Regions from separate parts of the Cellvibrio sp. KY-YJ-3 genome, predicted to be linked through region 3. Evidence: predicted binding sites of a transcription regulator. Region 3 holds the regulator's gene; each other region holds the start of a gene.
The links. Region 3 encodes sigma-54, which starts transcription at its own class of promoters, with help from an activator protein. Its sites were predicted from a motif close to TGGCACANNNNTTGCNNT; they were not measured.
Positions count from the first base shown of each region.

Region 1: the regulator sigma-54 is predicted to act here: its motif matches at 2,694-2,711, upstream of D0B88_RS02795 (PEP-CTERM sorting domain-containing protein).
Region 2: the regulator sigma-54 is predicted to act here: its motif matches at 4,657-4,674, upstream of D0B88_RS11905 (alginate export family protein).

Region 1 is NZ_CP031727.1:634,548-642,124, forward strand. It holds gene prsR (PEP-CTERM-box response regulator transcription factor) at 1-115, shown strand, start outside; gene D0B88_RS02785 (fibronectin type III domain-containing protein) at 356-1,474, shown strand; gene D0B88_RS02790 (acyltransferase) at 1,548-2,588, shown strand; gene D0B88_RS02795 (PEP-CTERM sorting domain-containing protein) at 2,775-3,467, shown strand; gene D0B88_RS02800 (glycosyltransferase) at 3,528-4,394, opposite strand; gene D0B88_RS02805 (glycosyltransferase) at 4,436-5,443, opposite strand; gene D0B88_RS02810 (GNAT family N-acetyltransferase) at 5,433-7,577, opposite strand, start outside.
Region 2 is NZ_CP031727.1:2,835,270-2,842,846, reverse strand. It holds gene sdhA (succinate dehydrogenase flavoprotein subunit) at 1-540, opposite strand, end outside; gene sdhD (succinate dehydrogenase, hydrophobic membrane anchor protein) at 540-911, opposite strand; gene sdhC (succinate dehydrogenase, cytochrome b556 subunit) at 905-1,279, opposite strand; gene D0B88_RS11910 (citrate synthase) at 1,896-3,176, shown strand; gene D0B88_RS11905 (alginate export family protein) at 3,292-4,509, opposite strand; gene D0B88_RS11900 (exo 1,3/1,4-beta-D-glucan glucohydrolase) at 4,983-7,442, opposite strand.
Region 3 is NZ_CP031727.1:4,121,629-4,129,205, reverse strand. It holds gene yjgA (ribosome biogenesis factor YjgA) at 1-156, opposite strand, end outside; gene D0B88_RS17525 (HPr family phosphocarrier protein) at 308-580, opposite strand; gene rapZ (RNase adapter RapZ) at 584-1,453, opposite strand; gene ptsN (PTS IIA-like nitrogen regulatory protein PtsN) at 1,466-1,915, opposite strand; gene hpf (ribosome hibernation-promoting factor, HPF/YfiA family) at 1,992-2,282, opposite strand; gene D0B88_RS17505 (RNA polymerase factor sigma-54) at 2,387-4,039, opposite strand; gene lptB (LPS export ABC transporter ATP-binding protein) at 4,207-4,932, opposite strand; gene lptA (lipopolysaccharide transport periplasmic protein LptA) at 4,938-5,495, opposite strand; gene lptC (LPS export ABC transporter periplasmic protein LptC) at 5,482-6,093, opposite strand; gene D0B88_RS17485 (HAD family hydrolase) at 6,097-6,636, opposite strand; gene D0B88_RS17480 (KpsF/GutQ family sugar-phosphate isomerase) at 6,668-7,577, opposite strand, start outside.

The DNA of each region.
Region 1 (7,577 bases), 1.0 Mb from region 3:
CGCCGCCAAATTGCTGGGAATCACCCGCCCTACTTTCTACGACCTGATTAAGAAATACGACATGAATGTGGTGGCAGCAGTACACCTTGATGACACAGACCCGAGCAGCGAATAGGGTTGCCCCCAGCACCGATATAATCAAAAGATATATAAATTACCGTTATACACAGAACCAATTATCTCAATATGGATCGACCATTTCGCTTTATGAAAAAAAACTCCCCATCAAGGTCATGGCACCCCCGTGATCCTGCTAAATGTGACACCTCGCCGTAAAGCCGCGCGATACAAGCCTTTACCCGCTGCATCCAATCGATGATTCCACTAAGCACACACGCTTTTTCAGGTAGTTAGAATGATTTTTAGCTTCAAGAAATATTGTACTTTTGAGTTTGCTATCACCGGCTTACTAACAATCATCCTAACCGGTTGCGGCGGAGGTGGCTCCGAGGGTAGTAATACACAGGGAAACAGCAATAGCAGCATCCCGACAGCTCTACCCAGCTCTACCCCAGTGGTAGTGGCTTCCTCTGTGCCGATAAGTAGTTCAGCACCCTCAAGCAGTAGTTTGGCGATAAGCGTAACAACCAGCAGCAGCGCACCAAGCAGCACCCCGATACAGGCTACCAAGTCGTCATCACCACAATCGAGCTTTTCAAGTTCATCAATAGATAACAATCAGCCAATTGATGATGAGCCACCCCCACTGCAAGATGATGAGCACTATGAGGACTTACCCCCCAGCGCCCCCAGAGCGCTACGAGCCGATATAATTTCAGCCGACGGTGCAGTTCTCAGCTGGAATAAATCTACAGACGACACAGGGCTCGCTCGCTACGAGATTCGTCGAAACGACGCTTTAATTGGTACCAGCGTCGCCAATAATCTCCGTTTTGAAGATACGGGCCTGAAAGCAAATACCTATTACACTTATACTCTGAGAGCCGTTGATGTAGCTGGAAATAGATCAAGTCTCTCAGAGGCACTGATAGTAAGGACTAACGAAAAAGTTGCCAGCACCAGCTCGAAGTCAATGAACACAAGCTCTTCCAGCACCCAACCAACTAGTTCAAGCTCGGTAAGTAGCAGTTCATCACATCACACGAGCAGCAGTAGCAGTAGCAGTAAAGCTCCAGACTCAAGCTCTGCCAGCTCAAATACGAGCAGTTCCTTTGGTTACTCTAGCAGTGCATTGCAAAGCTCAAGCTATGCAAGTAGTAGCGTAGGTGTACGTGTTAGCTGGGTCACTCCGACCCAAAGGGAGAATGGAGAGTATCTTGAATTTAATGAAATTGGAGGCTACGAAATTCTCTATCGGCCATCAAATAGCAACGCTTACGTAAAAGAAATTATCACAGATACGGATACCACACATTACGAAAGGAGTGATATTGGTGCGGATACTATTTTTCAGATAGCAGTATTCGACAAAAATGGACTTTACAGCAGATATTTGCAATTAATCCCTGAATAAAACACATAAACCTAGTCGAATTGATAATTCATACTTGATAATCAGCGCCCGAAATCTCTCTTAAGGAAGTCACATGAGGTTACAGGCGCTCGATTTACTCCGATTTATTGCCGCACTGGCAGTAGTGCTCTATCACTACACAGCACAACCAAACCCTACATTCCCTCAAATAGCCCAATTCACGCAATTTGGTTATTTGGGTGTGCCACTGTTTTTCATGATAAGCGGCTTTGTAATTGCAGCATCAGCAGAGCGTCGCTCACCCCTGATATTCATGATTTCGCGCGCCGCACGACTGTATCCCGCTTTTTGGATAGGCGTATTATTTACCACGACGATAATGTTCGCGCTGGGAGCATCGACACCAAGTACTACAGATATTCTTCTTAACTTGACCATGCTCAATGATTACGTAGGCGTTAACAATATCGATGGCGTCTATTGGACGCTGCAAGTAGAACTTAAATTCTACGGCTGCATATTTTTATTGATGATATTTAGGTTATTTACCCGCTATTCGTTGTGGTTACCGATTTGGCTGGCTATCACCTTAAGCTATTTGCTATTCGGCCAACCATCCAAAATGGGTTGGGTTATTAACCCAGGTTATTCCTGTTACTTCATCTCGGGTATCTGTCTGTATCTGCTCTGGAATCAGAAGCACACCCCGGTTACCAATGCTACATTGATCATTTCAAGCTTACTCTGCAGCTACCAAAGCTATCATCAAGCAGCGGGGTTCATGCACTCCAGCGAACCTTATGAGTGGGTAATCGCCGCGATTATTGCCGGGATTTTTCATGGTTTTTTTCTATTGATCGCCCTAAGCAAATTTACATTGTCATCACTTAATATCTACACCATTCTGGGCGGGCTAACCTACCCCCTCTACTTACTCCACAATCACGCCGGAAAATTATTAATTGATTGGTTGAAACCTCAACTCAACGAGCCAGTGACAATCCTTGTCACTACCGCAATTATGCTCATTCTGTCGTACCTGATTTATCGATTTATAGAACCCAAGGGCGCCAAGTGGGTTAAAACACGCCTCGAGCAGCTTTTTGCTATTACTCGCGACACCCCATCAAAAGCTCTAGACAGAAATGCCTAACCTGCATCAATCAACCTGCAAACCAGTCGAAAAAATTTACATCCGCTGTCGTCATAAAACGCATATTTATGTATATATGTTTGATTTTATTGAATTTAATAGTGTAGGCACGATTTCTGCTTTAACCGCATGCAGCTTAGGCTACTTTAAAATCACTCATTGGTAACACATTAAAGGATGACCCTCATGAAACTTATTAAATTTGCAGCGGCAGCGCTTTTAGCTCTGAGCTCATTGAGCGCGAGCGCAAGCTTGATTTCAGTTGTTGATAGCGGTAGCAGTGCATATGCTCCTGATATCGATGCATACACCAACAACAACTTCACTACCCCAGGTTATGTCACACCAGATACCTACACTATCGCTGGTAGCCTTAAAGCTAACGCCAAACTGGCAGTGACCTACTACTACTTGGGTCAAGAGTCTAGCTGGAACAATGTTTTCTCTGTTCCTGGAGACGCCGAAGCACCATTGAAGCTGTCTAATAAAGGCACTATTACTACTTATGTAGAAAAAGATGCTCTGTTCGACTTCCTTTTCACCACTTATGTACCACCAACTTCTGTGCTGCCAGCTCATAACTTGAGCGTAAGCAATGCTCAAGGTGCCACTCTCGGTACCAACAACAGAGTGTATTCTTTTGCAGTTGCTCTAAACGCCATGTTTACCGGTCAGGGTCCTAATGCTAAGGCAGCTCATGCTGGCAGCTACGACGCAATTCTGTTCCTTGATGATACAGGTCCTTATGTTGGTGATGACGACAACCACGATGACCTGTTGATTGGTGTTCGCGTCACAGCAGTTCCAGAACCAACTACTCTGCTCTTGATGAGCATGGGCTTGCTTGGTTTGTTTGGTGCGCGTCGCCTGAAAGCTTAATTAGCCTTCAAAGCATAAAAAAACCCAGTGTTAAGCTGGGTTTTTTTATGGGTGCAATCTTTACGACACAACTATTTTCGCAAAAGACCGCCACACACCTAATGAAAAAGGGTTAATACCCAAGGCTATGCGAATAGCTTTATAGGCTTCTTTTTTATCGCTAGCCGCATAATGGCGAGCTTTGCGAGTATAAAATGCGGTCAACCCTGCTTTTTTCTCATATTCGCTAACTGCATCAGGAAAAGCGGCGAGAAAATCCAGAATAATTTTTTCGTTGGTTTCAAACCGTAGCTTTTTGTTGCTGGAGATCTGATTCTCCATAACACGGTAATAAGCCAAAAACTCCGGAATATATTGAAAGCGATAACGCGCAGAAAATTTAAGCCACAAATCATAGTCATCCGCTACACGACGCTTACCGCTCATTCCCCCCATTTCATTGAAGCACCTACGGCGAGTCATGGTGGTATTCATGCTGACAAAGTTATCTTTTAACAAAAGAGCAGCTATGCTCCCGGAATAACGGCGCATATTGTTGCGATGTAACTCATTGCCATGCTCATCGATAGTAATACAATCCCCATAAACAATATCCGCCTCGGGATGTTGCTCAAAGGCTTTGAGTGACTTTTCAAGTTTATCGTGTGGCCAATAATTATCTGAATCCAAAAAACAAATAAAATCGCCTTTAGCAACAGACAGAGCATAATTACGCGCAACACTTTGCCGCTGGTTTTCCTGATATAAATATTTAATCCTGGAATCTTTCTCAGCATAAGATTCAATCAGTTTACGGCTGTTATCTTCTGAACCATCATCAACAATAATAAATTCAAAATTTTTATATGTTTGTGCAAGTACGCTTTCTATTGCAGCAGGGAGGAAGGCTTCGCGATTATAGGTAGGCGTAATAATAGTAACCAGCATAATATCATCCGTAAGCAAGTGTGCCGCCAAAAACGCAGCGATTAAAGTTTTTGTATGGCAGAAGCCAAACTGGAATAGAAATCTTGTTTTAAAATATTTGGCCGCAGCATGGCATTATCTACAATTTTTTGTGTTTCTTCTCCGCTCATTTGCAAGGCCTTATTTACAGCAGCCTCAAGCTCAGCAGGCAGGACAGAAAATCTCGGTGAAAACCATTTCTGCCCTTTATAAAAGGAGCCAACCATCAGCGCACAAGTTGAATTCGCAATTTCATTCATTGGCGGTGCATCAGTTACCAGCACTACGGCACCACTCCCCATCGCCTCGACAATAGAATGCCCGAACCCTTCGGTTTCGGTAGCGTATATGTGAAAAAGCGCCGCACTGGAACAAGCAATATAATCTTCATAATTCAAAAAAATGTCGAGATATTCAACATTGTGAGGAGGATTCAATGGCCGGCATGAGTTATCGATAACAAGTTTTAATAAAGGCCACTCAGGATGAGAACGCCAAAGATTTACCAGCACCTCGGCACCACGAAATCTACTCATCCCCACTCTGGAAAAAAAATAGTCCCTGGTTTTTGCTGATGTAGAAATCGGTTCAACACTTGAACTAAAGCCGATCCTACAAATATTGGGCTTAAATTCAGCAAATATACCTACAGCAAAAGAAGTTTTGGCCCATATGCCATCGACAAAGGATAGCAAGGAAAACTGCTTTGGATTAAACCACTCCTGATTTGGTATCAATACATGATGTCGATGCAAAAATAACTTCCAGTAAAATATTTTTTCCAAGTGAATCGCAACAACTGTAGGCTTTCCTAGAAATATTCGCTGTAGCTTTCTATAAAAAAACAACATGCTGAAAAGCATACATAGCGTTTGTAGCTTCTCATTAAATTTCCCGCCAAAGCCCTCACCGGCTTTAGGAAGCTCCTTCACCACCACGTCATGGCCCAAAAAAGCCAGCGCTTCACTTAAAATCCTGGCATCTTTTGAAAGTCCAAAGCCAGCGCGCGAATAATAGATTTCAAAGTTCACGATGCCCTCCAATAAACTGCCTCAATTTAACAATCAGTTTTCTGAGTCTGGATTTCATAACAAAATATGAAATATGAGCAGCTGCAACTATGCCGGATGAAAAATATTGTCGCGTGAAAAAATCAACCGCAGTTCCGCGATAGTGTCGTTTATAGTCCTCTGCACGACCAAAACCGGCTAAAAAATCAAAATAATTAACATTAGGGCTTCCAAAAGCCGACTCAATTATCCACCCCATGTGCAAAGTGCCTAGCGAGATCTTTTTATCAAACTCTTCCAGATATCCTGACTGAATATTGTAGATAACATCCGCGACTTGAATATTATAGGACGCCGATACTATGCGGTTATTCACTGTCAGATAAGAAAGCAAGCCTTTGATATTTTTCGAAGATAATAATTGCTTGTGAAACTCGACAGCACGCGGAGAAAAGCAAGGCTTACCCCAGCGTAAAAGATGAAAAGAATTTAAGTTAGTAAAAAATTCTTCTAATTGTTTGGCCGATTGATCCAACGCAACAAACTCTACCGCAGAGTAATGCTCCAAAAGATAGGCGCGCCGATTGAACGCTTTTAGCCGTGTCATTCGCCCAAGTGAGTCCACATAATTATTAAAACTACCAGTAACATCGACTTTGTAACCGGCATCAATACGATGCTGCCAGAATTTGACACCCGCTATAGGATTACCTGTGGTATCTGGAAACAGAAACGTGGAATTTGGTGCGCGCGTTAGAATAAAACAGGCCAAACTTTTATAAAGTAATGCCGCCTTTTGTCGATCAAAGATTGGCGTTATATATTCTGATCGCACCGTAGGGGCAAGCGCCCAAGCATTACCAATAAACTGATACTGCATCATAAGATTTTTTTTAACACGGTATAACGGAAGTATTCCAACTAAAGAATCCTTATCAAAAATCAGGATCAGATTCAGCTCTAACTTCAAGTGGCACCCCCATTGACTCCACCAAGCCATCATCCACTGCCAGCCCATAAACAAAGGGTTTGCATCAGATTTATTAACGAGTAGTGTCCACGTTGGTTCCAGGCTTTGAAACTCCTGCTCGGAAAGCTGCCGATAAATAAATCCTTCCGGACAAGAATAAACAGGCCTGCCAACTAGATTAATCGCCAGAATTGCGGTTGAGCCCGGCTGCTGTAAACCAGCCACAGAAGAGTTAGATGTGAACGCCTCTTTAGCGACACGCAGAAAATCACCATCGGAGTCACCCGCCACCAAACCCCATTGCTGTTGGGTATAAGGTGACAAAGTAGCAAAACGAGAGCCGTAGCTTTTTTTTACAAATCCGTTGGCGATCAACCCTGAGCGTAAAGATGCAATAGATGTATTCCAATGCACAGCCGAAATAACAGGATAATTTTTCAGCAAATAGCTACACACCGCTGATACCGAAGAGGTATTTTTGACCCCGATAAAATCAATTATTTCAAGCGAGTTACCGGGTGTAATGCGAAACACAACCAGCGCCAAGGCACCTTGGACTGCAGAACCAATGTGTAAAAAGCGATACACATTAAACGGACACTCAGTATATCGCCATTTTAAATATGCATAATCCCGCCGTATCTCGACATCAATAGATTGAGCACGATGCAGCTTCCACAAATGTTCAACAACGGTTTGCTGTGGTAAAAACCCAAGCTCATTAACAATATATTTTTGCTTGGATAGTTTCGTTGTAGCTGAGAGATAAAGCCGGCAGACTTTTGCCCAAAAAAATAAAACAAATTGTTTTAGAGTTTTAGGCTGGATAATCAGATCCCAAACATCAAGCTTTGCGGGTGAATGCCATCCTTTTTTTAGCAATAATGGAAAGGCACTATCGCTAATGCCAAGTGACATGATCGGCATGGAAAATGATCGAGCCATTTCATCCTTGATTGCTTGACCAACGCCTTGGCCACGATAATCCGGCGCGACAATAAAATCACAGCTCCATATTGCATCGAGACTTTTCCCTGAGCCATCCATGAGGGAGATTGGCATAGTTGCATTAAAGCCAACTACTCTTTCACCATCTCTTGCCACTATACATTGTGAGTCACGACCAAAGCGCGAACAAAACTGCCATTTCCACAGAGCTTGCTTGTACTTTTCTGCAGCATACAA
Region 2 (7,577 bases), 1.3 Mb from region 3:
GATTGCACCATCCTGATTTTTTACCAAATCAACAGCAAACCATTCATTTAAAAATACAGTCTGATTTTTGATATTGTTTTGATAAAGGGTGTGCAGAAGAGCATGACCGGTGCGGTCTGCTGCGGCACAAGTGCGCGCTGCCTGCCCTCCTTCACCAAAATTCTTTGATTGACCACCGAAAGGACGCTGATAGATTCGACCCTCTTCGGTACGAGAGAACGGCAATCCCATATGCTCTAATTCGAATACCGCTTCTGGCCCCACAGAACACATATACTCAATTGCGTCCTGATCGCCAATATAGTCAGAACCTTTGATAGTGTCGTACATGTGCCAGCGCCAATCATCATTCGGGTCAGCACTTGCGATCGCACAGGTAATCCCGCCTTGGGCAGATACAGTGTGTGAGCGAGTAGGAAAAACTTTAGTAATTACAGCTGTTTTATAGCCAGATTGAGCCAATTGCAGTGCGGCACGCATACCAGCGCCGCCACCGCCAATTACAATACCGTCAAACGAAATCGTGCGCATAGTAGCCATCAGTTAATACCCCAAATTACTTGAATACCCCAAACGAGATAAGTCACTGCAACAGCACCCAGGACCATCTGGGCAAATATACGCAAGAAAGTTGCTTTGGAGCCTAACATGCGAGTGGTTAAATAATCAGTCAGTACGGCCCACAAACCAATCCAGGCATGGGATATAAAAGAAAGAAGAGTGACAAGAGTAAAAACACGCATCCACAACTGATTGTAAAGGGATTGCCACTGCTCAAAGGTCAAATCAGGGTTTAATGCCAAGTAAGCAACGATGAAAATGGTGTAGGCCGCCATAACAGCACCACCAATACGCTGGATCAACCAATCGTAAAGACCGCTGCGCCCAAAACTGGTTACTGAAGTTACCATACCCATACCCCCACCAATACGATCAACACGATGGCAATAGCCAGCGCAATTTTAGCCCCTAGCTTGCCGCCTTTGAGCGACTCGCCCACACCAAAGTCCATAATCAAATGGCGAATTCCAAGCACCATGTGATAAGCCAATCCAGCCAAAACAAGCCATAAAATCGCTTTAAATACAGGATTGGAAGTGAGTGCCGCTACTGCGTTAAAACCTTCTTGTGAGCCAGTACTTGAGTCGAGCATCCATAACAGGAGTGCAATACCCGCAAAAAGGAAAACGCCAGAGACGCGATGAAGAATAGAAACGTAAGCAGTGATAGGAAGTGCAGCAAATGTAATATGTAGGTTGACAGGTCTTTTCTTTTTCACGGTCTAGATCACCTTATTGCCCATCGCGGGCAGGTTTAAGAGTAAGCATCGCACCTTGTATCTATTAAGAGATAAAAAAGTGCAGTGCGCCCTGCAAGTCGCGCAGCATTATAGAGATTGACCTCTGGAAACACAAACAAAAAGCCACCGATTAAGCCCCTCAAATACAGCATTCACAAAGCGGATAATCTTTTAACGGAATTTTTACACAACACCATGATTTATCTAGATAATTTTTCAAAAAACGCACGCATTTAAAGCATTAAAATGATTAATGCATCATAACAATGCAACCCACCCGCAAGTGCCATACGAAGAATCACCAGACAAAGATGTACAACATCAGCTAACCCCAAAAAAGAAGCTAAATTTACCGCCGAGCCGCACCAAAAACTTTCGCCTTAACAATTAAGTCATCTATAATGCCGCTCGCAATCGGCACCATCAGCTCACAATAGATGCAGCTGACCAGTCCATAAAAAGTAGCCGGCCTAAAAAGCTGTTAAAAGCAGAGCTATATAGAAAGCAAAGCCACCTACGGTTTTTATTCGTTGAGTAAAGCGAAACATGCTTCACTCAAGCCTTTAGTCCAAATCAGTAAGCACAGGAGTCAGTAATGACTGACAAGAAAGCACAACTCACGATTGATGGCATTGATAAAACGATTGAGTTACCCATCTACGCCAGTACTATCGGACCAGACGTTATTGACGTTACCAGCATCACCAAAAATGGCTTCTTCACATTCGACCCGGGCTTTATGTCCACCGCCTCATGCGAATCCAGTATTACATTTATTGATGGTGATGAAGGCGTGCTCCTTCACCGCGGCTACCCAATCGAACAACTCGCTGTATCCTCTGATTATCTTGAAACCTGCTACCTCTTACTGAACGGCGAACTGCCAACCCCGAATCAAAAAGAAGAATTTACCGCCCAAATCAAAAAACACTCAGCAGTAGATGAGTCTGTAGCAAATATCATCAAAAGCTTTAAGCGCGAATCACATCCCATGGCGATTTTGTGCAGTGCTGTTGCTGCGCTGGCTGCGGTCTACAACGATGAAATCAACATTACCGATGCTGAAAGCCGCAAGCTGACCGCTTACCGACTGATTGGCCAAATGCCAACCCTTTCCGCAATGGTTTACAAGCACCGCAAGGGTGAAGAGTTTATTGCTCCGGATGACAGCTTGAGCTACGCCGAAAATTACTTGAACATGACATTCGGCACTGCAGGCAAAACTCCGAATGTAAGTAAGACTATTGCAAAAGCTATGGATCGTATTTTTATATTACATGCTGACCATGAGCAAAATGCATCGACCTCTACTGTGCGCCTCTCAGGCTCCTCTGGCACAAACCCGTTCGCAGCCATAGCTGCAGGTATTTCAACGCTGTGGGGACCCGCTCATGGCGGCGCCAACGAAGCCGTTTTGGAGATGCTGGAAGAGATCGGCACTGTAGACAATATTGAAGCCTGCGTTGCACGCGCCAAAGATAAAACCTCCGGCTTCCGGCTGATGGGTTTCGGCCATCGCGTTTACAAAAACTTTGACCCACGCGCCAAAGTAATGAAACAAACTTGCGATGAAGTGCTGGCCGAGCTGGGATTGGAAAATGACCCATTGCTAGCGATCGCCAAGCGCCTTGAGCAGATTGCATTGGAAGACCCCTACTTTATCTCCAAGAAACTCTATCCCAACGTTGATTTCTACTCAGGCATCATCATGAAGGCAATCGGTATACCAACCGAAATGTTCACCGTGATTTTTGCACTGGGACGTGCAGTAGGCTGGTACTCCCACTGGAATGAAATGGTAAGCGGGCCATATAAAATTGGTCGTCCACGCCAACAATATACCGGCAGTCCAAAGCGCGATTACCCAACCAAGTAATTGCTATGCTGTAAATGCAAAGGGCCGCTCTATGCGGCTCTTTGTATTCTACAAATCCAATAAAAAAACCTGCACAAAGCAGGCTTTTTTATTGGGTGATATTTGCACTGTGAAATTAAAAATTCCAATCAGCCATTAGCCAAAACTTTGTAGTGTCCTTGTAGGCAGCGACATCACCCATGGCAAAGTCTGCATATTTTGCAGTCCAAACTACTGAACCAATTTTTTTACTAACACTGAAATCAATTTCATCACCATAATCCAGACTGCCGGTATCTGAATCAAATTTGTGATACCCCAGTAAAAATTGTGTCCCAACTGCGGTAAATCCAACTTTCAAATATTTATCTTCCAAGCCTGCAGCAGGAGTTGCAAGAAATTTATCTGCCCACCCCTGAAATGCATGCAGGGTTGCCAAGGGAGTTGCGAAACCGTACGAGCCATCATCGGAACCCAATAATTCATAGCCTCCCGTAAATGCAAAACGAGATACACTCAAGGTCCCCTCTGCAAGTAAATATTCAGCATCGAATAGCCCAAGAGCACCAGCATCAGATTGCTTTGCATACTCTAGATTATATTGAAACATACCATGAGTAGCACTTTGCCAACGCAAACCAAAGGTATCACTACTTGCACCTTTTGCAGCAATTGGGTTTTCCACATCCAACAAATATGCGTAAGCAATTAATTTACCCGCATCAAAGCCGGTGTAGCTCAGATTAAGCACATGACTGTTGTGATTGTGATCGCCCTGAAGGAGATTATCCTCACCGAATACACGATTCACATTTTTGATATAGGCGTAGGTGAAATTCGTATAACGAATAGTTTTATTTGTCCAAGATACACCGTCATAAGTTTGCTCGTTCTGGCGCCATCCCACGTTACCGACAAAACGGGCATTATCTAAAATCAAGCGCTGACGACCATACTTAACTTGATTGTTAAAATTGGTGTATGAGATAAATCCTTGATTCACTTCTGTCCCTTCTGGATCAGCAATAATTGCAGTGCCCGGATTATTCGCATCACCCGATGGAGCAGTACGATAATCAACATCATTAGTAAGCTCGGTAACATCATCAAATTCGGCAGAAAATCCGAAACCATTCCATGCACCAGACTGATAAGAGAGACGAGAGCGAGTAGTTAACGCATCGGAATCTTTCAGCCCATCTTCACTAACATCCTCAAAGCGGGTGCGAAAATTTACTTTTACTACACTGCCTTGTTGCATTGACTCTGTAAATGTTTTTGCCGAAACACTTGGAACACCGCAAACCAACGAACTTACCGCAGTAACCAAAAGATGAAGTGTATTTTTTTTCATAGAGCCTTCTCCAAAGACATAGTAGATGTGTGTTAGCCATGAGTAGCATTCCTAGCAAATTAGCAATGCAACTTACACATTGCTGTGCACTAAAAAGTTTCCAGTGAAACCCTGATGCACCAACAGGAATGTTGACTGATATCCACTAGCGCAAGTCTTGTGCCAACAGCCGAAAAAAGATGGAATGGCATCAATAAATTGCTATTAATCAAAGAGATATGAAACTTTAAAAAAATTACTACCCGTGAAATTACTTTTTTATCGCGCACTTTAATGGTGACGAGTAATTTTAAGTGGCGCCATTTCCAAGCAAAAAACCAAAAATTGACGCCCCCATATGGAACAAAATAATGCACCACGTTTTTAAGGCACGCACACAGTCAAAGCACGAATGATTTTTTTCACCAAGCACTTTATTTTTACAAAAAAAAGCCGCGCAAAAATGCGCGGCTTTTAGAGGCGATACTACAAACCTATACTAAACGAACACAACCACCTTGTGCACGTGACTTTTCTATTCTCACATGGGAAAAAGTCAAGTCGAGAGCACCATTGGCGACCAATGCAAAAGGTTCAAGAATAAGTGCGAACAACTCTTCAGGCGTTCTTTTTAACCCAAAATCTGTACCTGCATCAGGGTAACAAATCAAATCAACCGATAGCGTTTTCCAACCTCCACCAGCAATTTCACGCAACTCCCTCGTTATTTCAACCTGAGAATAACAGGATGGGCCACAACCAATCCGAACCCATGCTTGATCTTCAGGAGCCGAATCGACTTTCACATCAAACAGCAACGATGAGTTAGACTCGTAATAACTACTCAACACCTGGCGATTTTGGTTAGAAATTGCAACCAAGCCCTCACCTTCCCCATTCCAAATAACCCTGCGCGCGTCTTCTTGTACATCGCGATCAACACAACTAACACTGAGCGTTGAAACACTAGCAATATTCCCGTTTAAAAGCACACGGTCATTATTTTTCCCTTCAAGCATTACTTGGTAAGCACCCAGAGGGCGCCGGTTAAACAGCTCCAATACATTGGAACTTTCCTCAAGAGCAATGCCCTCCTCGGGCAAATTATCCTTTAACAAATCCAGCTCGCCGTAAGCCAAGCCGAAACCATAAACAAACAATGGTTCATAATTTTCATCACCCCAGTTGAGTGGCCCCTGGTCAGGACGCTTGGGCCACGAAAATGATAATCTCCCTTTCACTGGATGATTCAGCTCACCGTTAATACCAGTGAAAATAACATCGGCTACACCAGCTCCCTCAGTTCCCGGCTGCCAAACAACCATAAATGCATCAGAGAGGTTTAACTCCCGGTTAATCCACATAGGACGACCGGTAACAAATAAGGATACGACGGGAATACCTTGCGACTGCAACCTTTTAAGTAATTCAAGATCGCGCGTATCACCAGCCTTTAATAATTGGTGTTGAATATCGCCCTGCATTTCTGCATAGGGGTCTTCACCAAAAACAATAATTGCAACATCAGGCTTCTGATCATAAGCACCATCCACACTCAATATTGCTTTACCGCCTGCGGCAGAAACTGCGGCGTCGATGCCCATCCAGATCGTAGTAGCCCCGGGGAAATCAGCCATAGTATTGCCGGTGCCCTGCCAGTTCACGGACCAACCGCCCGTTTGTTTGCTGATGTTATCCGCACCATCACCTGCAACCAGCACATTTAAGCGGGGGGAAAGCGGTAAAATATTATTTTTATTCTTTAGTAATACCAGGGACTCACGGACAGCCTGACGTGCTACAGCACGATGTTCGGGGGCGCCGAGTAATTCATCCTTACCAGCCAAAGGGCGCTTGGATGGAAGCCCTTTCTGCCAAAGATCTGCACGCAATTTCACTCGCAGAATGCGTCGCACAGCATCATCAATACGGGACAATGGAATAACGCCCGTTTTGACTTGCTCGAGTGTATTTTTATAAAGCTGCTTCCACTCAGGATCTGGCACCATAAAGATATCCAATCCAGCGTTTACTGCCTGCGGGCAATTTAAAACTGTCGCACCGGCGACAAATCCGTGGCCGTTCCAATCACCAACCACAAGCCCATCAAACCCCATCTGCTCTTTCAACACCCGCGTCAACAAATATTGATGACCGTGCATATGCACGCCGTGCCAACTATTAAAGGAAGCCATCACTGATTGAACACCAGCCTCTATAGCGCTGTAGTAACCTGCAGCATGAACCCGAAACAGGGTTTCCTCATCAGCCAGGCAATCGCCCCGATCTATTCCATTATGAGTCCCTCCATCAGCGATAAAATGCTTGGCTGTAGATATGACTTTATAGGCAGACAAAAAACCCTGACTGCTCGCTTCACCTTGAAGCCCCTCAACCATCACTCCGGCATAATCACGAACCAGCTCCGGATGCTCCGAATAAGATTCATAAGTACGCCCCCAGCGATCATCACGGGCGACAGCCACTGTTGGGGAAAAATCCCAATCCAATCCGGTTACTGCGATTTCTGTCGCGGTAATATTGCCAATCTCTTTAATTAATTCCGTATTTCTGGTCGCACCTAATGCAATATTGTGAGGAAATAGTGTTGCTCCAACAATGTTTCCAACACCATGTACCGCATCCGTTCCCCACATGATAGGAATAGCCATATAGCCATCACTATCATCCATAGATGCCTGATAATAGGCGTCAGCAATAGCCAGCCAATCTGCAGCTTTTGAATAGCGATTACCATTGGGAACCGAACCGCCGCCATTCAACACTGAGCCGATATGAAAATCCCTCACATCTTGAGGAGTTAAATGCCTGATTTCCGGCTGGATCATTTGCCCTATTTTCTCTTCCAAACTCAAATCACCAAGAATGTGATCAATTTTTGCTTCGAGAACAGGATCTTTTTTTACCTTGCTAGTGATACTTGGCCACTGCACTTCTACAACCTCCGGAAAAACATATATGTAATAAAAAACCGATGAGAACGCTACCCATTAATGACAGCGCTGTCAACAAAACAACAGTTATAACGCCAAAAACAACAGCCTAAGTAATATTTATAGTGTAAAGAG
Region 3 (7,577 bases):
CAGCATTGTGTCGCTCAGGGGAATACTGGCGAGCTGCTTTTCGTTCATATCAATGAGACTTTCACCCAGCGCTTGCAGTGCATGCATATCGCGTTTCACTTGCGATTTGCTGAGGATGTAGTCATCGGGATTGATGTCGTCGTAGTTATAAACCATAAAAATATCTGTATTGATCGGGTGAGTAGCGGCTGGTGTGCAGATTTATCTGCCAATCGATTGCCGATAACAAGGGAAACGGTGTAAAAGGTCGCGCAGCTTAGTGCACTCAAGCGGTAGTAACAACCGCTTTAGATTAACAATAGAGTATTTATTCGCCTTCTTCAAAGCGATCAGCAATGAGTGCACGGATGGCAGTCATTGCCGCCTCGGCATCATCACCTTCTGTGCTCACTTCCAGGCGGCTGCCACAGCTGGCGGCAAGAAGCATTAATGACATAACACTTTTGGCATCGGCCCATACGCCGTCACTCACCCGCGCTTGCACATTAGCCTGAAACTGGTTGGCTAAGGTGGCAAGTTTCGCGGCAGCGCGTGCATGCAGTCCGCGTTTATTAATGATGTCGAGAGTTTCAATTGCCATGATTTAATGTTTTTTGTGTTTATTGATATCGCGATGTCGAACCTGAACATCACTAAAACTCTGGTCAAAATAGCGTTGTAGCTTTTCTGCCAGGTAAACAGACCTATGCTGGCCACCCGTACATCCCACTGCAATGGTGATGTAACTACGATTGTTCGCCTGATAGCGCGGCAGCCAGCGTGCCAAATAGTGCTCGATGTCGTCGTACATCTCTTTGACGGTAATCTGTTCCTCCAAAAATTCGATTACATCCTGATCTTTGCCAGTAAGCGGGCGCAGGTTAGGTTTCCAGTGGGGGTTGGGAAGGCAACGTGCGTCAAATACCAGATCGGCGTTTACCGGAATACCATGTTTGAAGCCAAAGGATTCAAACAAAATCGCCATCGTCGATTCGCTGCGGCCTACAACACGTTCTTTTACCAAGTCGCGCAATTCGTGCAAATTTAAATGACTGGTATCTATGACCTGATCGGCACAATCGCGAATAGGTTCAAGCAGCTGCTGCTCTGCGGCGATGGATTCCTCAAGGCTGGTGTGTTTATCCGACAGCGGATGCTTGCGCCTGGTTTCGCTAAAACGTTGGATAAGTACGGCAGGTTGAGAATCCAGAAACAGGGTTTGAAATGGCAGGTGCGCTTCTTTCAGTGTACTTATCATCTGCGGGAATATATTCAGATCCTGCCAGGCGTTGCGCACATCAATGCCGATTGCAAAACGCTGTTGGTCATCTTTATGAATTTGTATTTGTGCAACCAGCGCGGGTAGCAGGCTGACTGGTAGATTGTCGATGCAGTTAAAGCCTACATCTTCAAGGACATGCAGGGCGGTACTTTTTCCTGAGCCTGAAAGCCCGCTTACAATCACGAGGTGCATGGTATTGACCTGCTAAGGCGCTATAGCGACCTGATAAAGTGCGGCATCGCTATCGGCAGCACGCAAACGCTGGCGATAGTCAGCATTATTCAGCGCCCCAGCCAGAGCGGCCAGTGTTTGTAGATGCTCATCATGAGCATCTTCGGGCACTAACATGGCGAAGAGAATGTCCACAGGCTGGGAATCTATGGCATCAAAGTCAATCGGGTCAGCCAATGTCAGGAGTGCACCGATCGTGCCGCTGCAGTTTTCAACCCTGCAATGCGGAATGGCAATGCCGTGTCCTATACCGGTTGAGCCAAGTCGCTCGCGACCAATCAAACGGCGAAATAACTCATCGGCATCAATGCCAGGAACATCCTGTGCGATGGCGTTGGCCAGTAGTTCCAGAGCACGTTTTTTGCTGCCGCCTTCAACGGCACACAAGGTTCGGCCGGGGCTAATAAGATTTTGAATTTGCATGGTAGGAGGTGATTACCAGGAATCTCTCAATTGTTGAGGCAGTGAGCGGAGATGATCTCGCTGCCTCCAGGGTGGGTTAGCGATGACTACGCATCTTTTCTTTGTGCTTGATTAATTGGCGGTCCAGCTTATCGGCCAATGAATCAATTGCTGCGTACAGATCTTCGTGAGTGGCATCCGCAAACAAATCTTTGCCGCTGACATGGATGGTTGCTTCTGCTTTTTGAATCAACTTATCGACGGAGAGGATGACGTGAGTACTGGTAATGCGATCGTGGTGGTGGCTCAGGCGCTCAATTTTGCTGCTGACATAGTCTTTCAGCGAATCGGTAACTTCCAAATGATGACCACTGATATTTATTTGCATAGATACTTCCTCTCGATAGAAACAAAATGGTTGTGATCAGCACAACCTAACAGCTCGTCCGTGATTTTCTTCCGAATTTCGTATTTATAACCGGTTAATGATAATTAAATGGTTTTCCGCTCATTAGAGGGTGGAATATTCAGCGACTCGCGATATTTTGCAATGGTACGACGCGCTACCTGAATTCCCTGTTCCGCGAGCAGGTCGGTGATTTTGCTATCGCTCAACGGTTTTTTGGGGTTTTCCGCACTCACCAACTTTTTAATAATTGCGCGAATCGCTGTTGAAGAGCACTCGCCGCCGCTATCGGTACTAACATGGCTGGAGAAAAAGTATTTCAGTTCGAAGATACCCTGCGGTGTGTGCATATATTTCTGGGTGGTTACCCGCGAAATAGTGGATTCATGCATCTCAACAATTTCAGCGATATCGTGCAGCACCAGCGGCTTCATGGCTTCGGGGCCGTAATCGAGAAACCCGCGTTGTTTTTCCACAATACAACTGGCTACTTTAAGCAGAGTCTCATTGCGGCTCTGTAAACTTTTCAGGAACCAGCGGGCTTCTTGCAAATTATCCTTGAGAAATGTGTTGTCGCTGCTCGAGTCCGCGCGCTTTACCATGGAGGCATAATTGGAATTGATACGCAGGCGCGGTGCAATTTCCGGGTTTAATTCAACAATCCAGCGGCCATCGCGCTTTTCAACGAACACATCCGGTACTACATATTCCGTGTCACCACTGGCAATAATATCGCCTGGGCGAGGGTTTAGGCTTTGGATCAGGGTGATGGCCTGGCTCAACTCGGCCTCTTTCAGTTTGGTGCGGCGCATTAACTGACGGTAGTCGCGACTACCCAATATAGGCAAGTAAAGTTTGGCGATTAATTTTGCCGAATCCAAAAAGGGTGTTTTGGGGTCAAACTGTTGTAACTGCACCAATAAACATTCAGATAAGTTTTGGCTGCACACACCGCAGGGATCAAACTGCTGCAGCCGGTGTTGAACTGCAACAACTTCATCCAGTTCCAGCTCTTCAAAATCGCCACGCATTCCTTCGAATATTTCTTCGATGGTAATAGACAGCATGCCGCTGGGTTCAACCGCGTCGATAATTGCCATCGCTAACACCCGGTCGCGATCTGACATGGGCGTTAAATTGAGTTGCCACATCAAATGATCATAGAGTGAGTCGGTAACAGCGCGACGACTTTCAAAATCATTGTCTTCATTATCGTAGTTGCTGGAGCTGCCGGTTGATGAGGTTTGGTAAACATCGTCCCAGCTGGTATCTACCGGTAAATCGCTGGGAATCGAGTCGCTCCAGTCACCGCTGTCGGCGCTGAAACTATCGCCTTCACCATAGACATCGCTATCACCAAAGGATTCCCCATCGCTAAAGCTTTCGCCCTCGCCAAAACTTTCAGATTCGCCGTAGCCAGGTTCGTTGAAGTTATCAGCGGTTGATGACGAGAAATTGTCGCTGGCACTGAAGTCGGCGCTATTGTCGGTGCCGGATTCTGCAGCAATTTCCTGTTGGCGGGTGTAATCAATCTTATCGTCCGCACTGCCTTCATAATCGCTGCTGGTAGTTGCTGAGTCAAAACCTTCCTCAACTTCCAGCATGGGATTGGATTCGAGTGCCTCCTGGATTTCCTGTTGAAGATCCAGCGTGGAGAGCTGCAAAAGACGTATCGCCTGTTGCAGTTGGGGAGTCATTGTCAGCTGTTGGCCGAGTTTAAGCTGGAGAGATTGTTTCATTGTTGTAGCAACAAACCCTTATTTAACGCGGGATGGAAAACATCTGTTAGGTGGAGTTTAGTCAGGGTTTGCGCTTCAAGCAACATACTTAAGCAAGCTTTATGCCTAGTAGCCAAATAATATTACTTGTCAAGTTGTTTGTCGGGTGGTTAAGGCGTTTGTTGAACTCACAGGCGAAAGTGTTCGCCCAGATAGACTTCGCGGACTTTGCTGTTACTCAACACTGTATCGGCATCACCTTCGGCAATAATGTGCCCTTCGCTTACGATATAGGCCGTCTCGCAGATGTCCAAGGTCTCGCGTACATTGTGGTCGGTAATAAGAACGCCAATCCCGCGATCTTTGAGGTGACGGACTATTTCTTTGATGTCGTTAACCGAAATCGGGTCAACACCCGCAAAGGGTTCATCGAGCAGGATAAATTTAGGGTCTGTCGCCAGTGCGCGGGCGATTTCTACCCGGCGCCGCTCACCACCTGAGAGTGCCATGCCAAGGCTGTCGCGAATATGGGTGATGTGAAATTCGTTCAGCAGTGCTTCCAGTTTTTCTGCGCGTGCTTCCCGATCCAGGTCTTTGCGAGTCTCAAGGATCGCCATAATGTTATCGGCGACGGTAAGTTTGCGGAAAATGGATGCTTCTTGTGGCAAATAACCAATACCGGCACGTGCGCGTCCATGAATTGGCAGTTGGGTGATATCGCGATCATCAATTAATACGCTGCCATTATCTGCCGGTACTAAACCGGCGATCATATAAAAACAGGTGGTTTTTCCGGCGCCATTAGGGCCCAGGAGCCCAACAATATGGCCGCTCTCTACTGTGATAGAGACATCGATAACCACTTTACGTTTTTTGTAGCTCTTGGCGAGGTGTCGCGCGTGCAAACTAGGCATAGGAATCAGTTGCTATTGGCTGTGGATGAGGGGGCCTGTAGGTCTTCTGGTTTCGCGGATTTAGGGGGAATGACTATCTCTATTCGTTGTCCTTCGCCAGTGTTGTTGCCTTCTGCCTTCATCACTTCTTTGACCAGATCGTAATCGATATGTGGGCCACTCATGACGGCACCATTTTGCTCAACGGAAGCATCTTCAATGAGTAGTAAATGCTCGTTGTTGGGGGTGTAGGTAATTTGTTTGGCGGATGCGGTGACTACCCCTTGTTCTGCTTCCGGCTGTTGCTGGAATTTCGCAGGGCTGCCAGTGGCGATCATTTTTTCCACGCCACCTTCATTGTTGGTGTGGATGATGATTGAGTCGGCATTGATAATGAGTGAGCCTTGGCGGATCTCAACCGAGCCTGTGTAAGTTGCCACCCCGTTTTTTTGATCAACGGTCAGGTTGTCAGCGGAGCCGCGGATAGTTTCATTTTTGTCGCTTGGTAACGCCCAAGCTGTCACCGAACAGCATAAGCCCGCGAGCAGGGGAAGTATTTTAAGCAGTGATTTAGCGCGGTTCATAAGCGGCCTTAACTTGGGACTTTAACTGAAGCTGACTATTGGCGAAGTCTGCTTCCATGCCTTGGGCCGACATCTGGCCTTTTGCGCTGCGCATCTTAACAGCTTTGTCGGTGCGCGCGAATTGTGTCTTTGGGAATAGGTCCAGTAGGCTGGTGGTGATACGTACAACACCATTGGAGTTGGTTTGCTGTTGAATCACGACATCATCCTGCAGCCTGATGAATTCACCATTGAGTTGGCTTTTGCCTTCGCGCGCATTAACTAGCCAGGGCGCAGTAGCGTCTTTGTCGTAAAAAGCCATGGAGGGTTGTTCAAAGAATGTGTAATCGCGCTCCGAAGGGCCGTCTGCGCTGATTTGATAATGGGTTACTTGTGGTGTCGTTAGTTGATAGCGAAGTGTTCCCTCTGGACTGTATTCGCGTGTCTCCACGGATTTCATGTAGTACTGGGGAAAACCGCTGGACTCATATTGGCCAGGTTGAATGTCGTCTTTGTGCCTGAGTGAAAAGGCAAAAAACACCACCACCAAGGCAAAGGCGACTAGCCAGGGCCCCGGAATATGCTGGTGTAATCGCTGGATGCGCTGTAATAGGGCCATAATTTAGTGAGTGCTTCCAGTGAGGTAGGTATTTAAGGCGGTATCAAAGGTATTTTGTGCTTGCATTATAAGATCACAAGCTGCGCGCACCGCACCTTCACCACCGCGTTCGCTGCTTTGCCAGTGCGCGCGTTGGGCAACACTGAAATGGGCATTGGCCACAGTGAAGGCAAGGCCGACCCGTGTCATAACGGTAAGATCCGGCCAGTCATCACCCATAAAGGCAATTTCATGCAAGGCAAAGCTGTGATGCTGGAGTATTTCCTGTAGTGCATTCCACTTGTCTTCGCGGCCTTGTACTAAAATCTCGATTCCCAAATCGTTGGCGCGTTTGGCAACCAGGTTGCTGGTTCGTCCAGTAATAATCCCTACTTTAACGCCGGTTTTCTGCAGGGCTTTGATCCCTTGTCCGTCCAATGTGCTGAATGATTTAAATTCTTCGCCGCTATTGCTGAAGTAGAGGCGGCCGTCGGTAAGTACGCCATCCACATCTAACAATAAAAGTTTGATCTGTATGGCGCGCTCGCGTAATTCTGAGTTCATGCTCTGTTCCTGATGGTGCTGCAATTGCAGGTTAGATGATGCCTGCGCGCAACAAGTCATTGATTTTTACGACACCGACAAGCTGTTTTTGTTCGTTGCTGACCAGTAGTACGTTTATTTTTGCTTCTTCCATTACCGCTAATGCTTCAGCAGCGAGCATGTTCTCGCGCAGAATTTTGGGGGTGGTGTTCATTAACTCGTATGTTTTAGCGCTGCGCACATCTACACCGCGATCAATACTGCGGCGTAAATCGCCATCGGTAAATATACCAAGTAGTTCATTATCGCTATTCATGACGGTTGTCATGCCAAAGCCTTTTTCTGACATCACCATTAATGCATCAAGTAGCGGTGTTTCAGGGGAGACGCGCGGTATATCACCGCCGGTATGCATGACATCTGAGAGGCGCAGCAGTAGTTTGCGTCCCAGCGCGCCACCGGGGTGAGAGAAGGCAAAATCTTCCGCGGTAAAACCGCGTGCTTCCAGCAGTGCAATGGCGAGAGCATCGCCCATTACCAATGTGGCAGTGGTGCTGGAGGTGGGGGCTAAATCGAGTGGGCAGGCCTCGTGAACTACACTGATGTCGAGGTTCACTTCAGCGACTTCGCCCAATGTGGATTGGGCATTGGCGGTCATGCTGATAATTTTGATTCCCGCGCGTTTTAATAGTGGCAACAGGGTAACAATTTCGCTGGATGTGCCGGAATAGGAAATGGCCAGCACTATGTCGCTTTTGGTGATCATGCCCAGATCACCGTGACTTGCCTCGCCGGGATGAACAAAAAAGGCAGGGGTGCCTGTGCTTGCCAGTGTGGCTGCGATTTTTTTGCCAATATGACCGGATTTACCCATTCCGGTCACTATAACTCTGCCGCTACAGGCCATTATCAACGCGCACGCACGGGTGAAGTTGGCATCGATGCGCTCACTTAATGCGTTA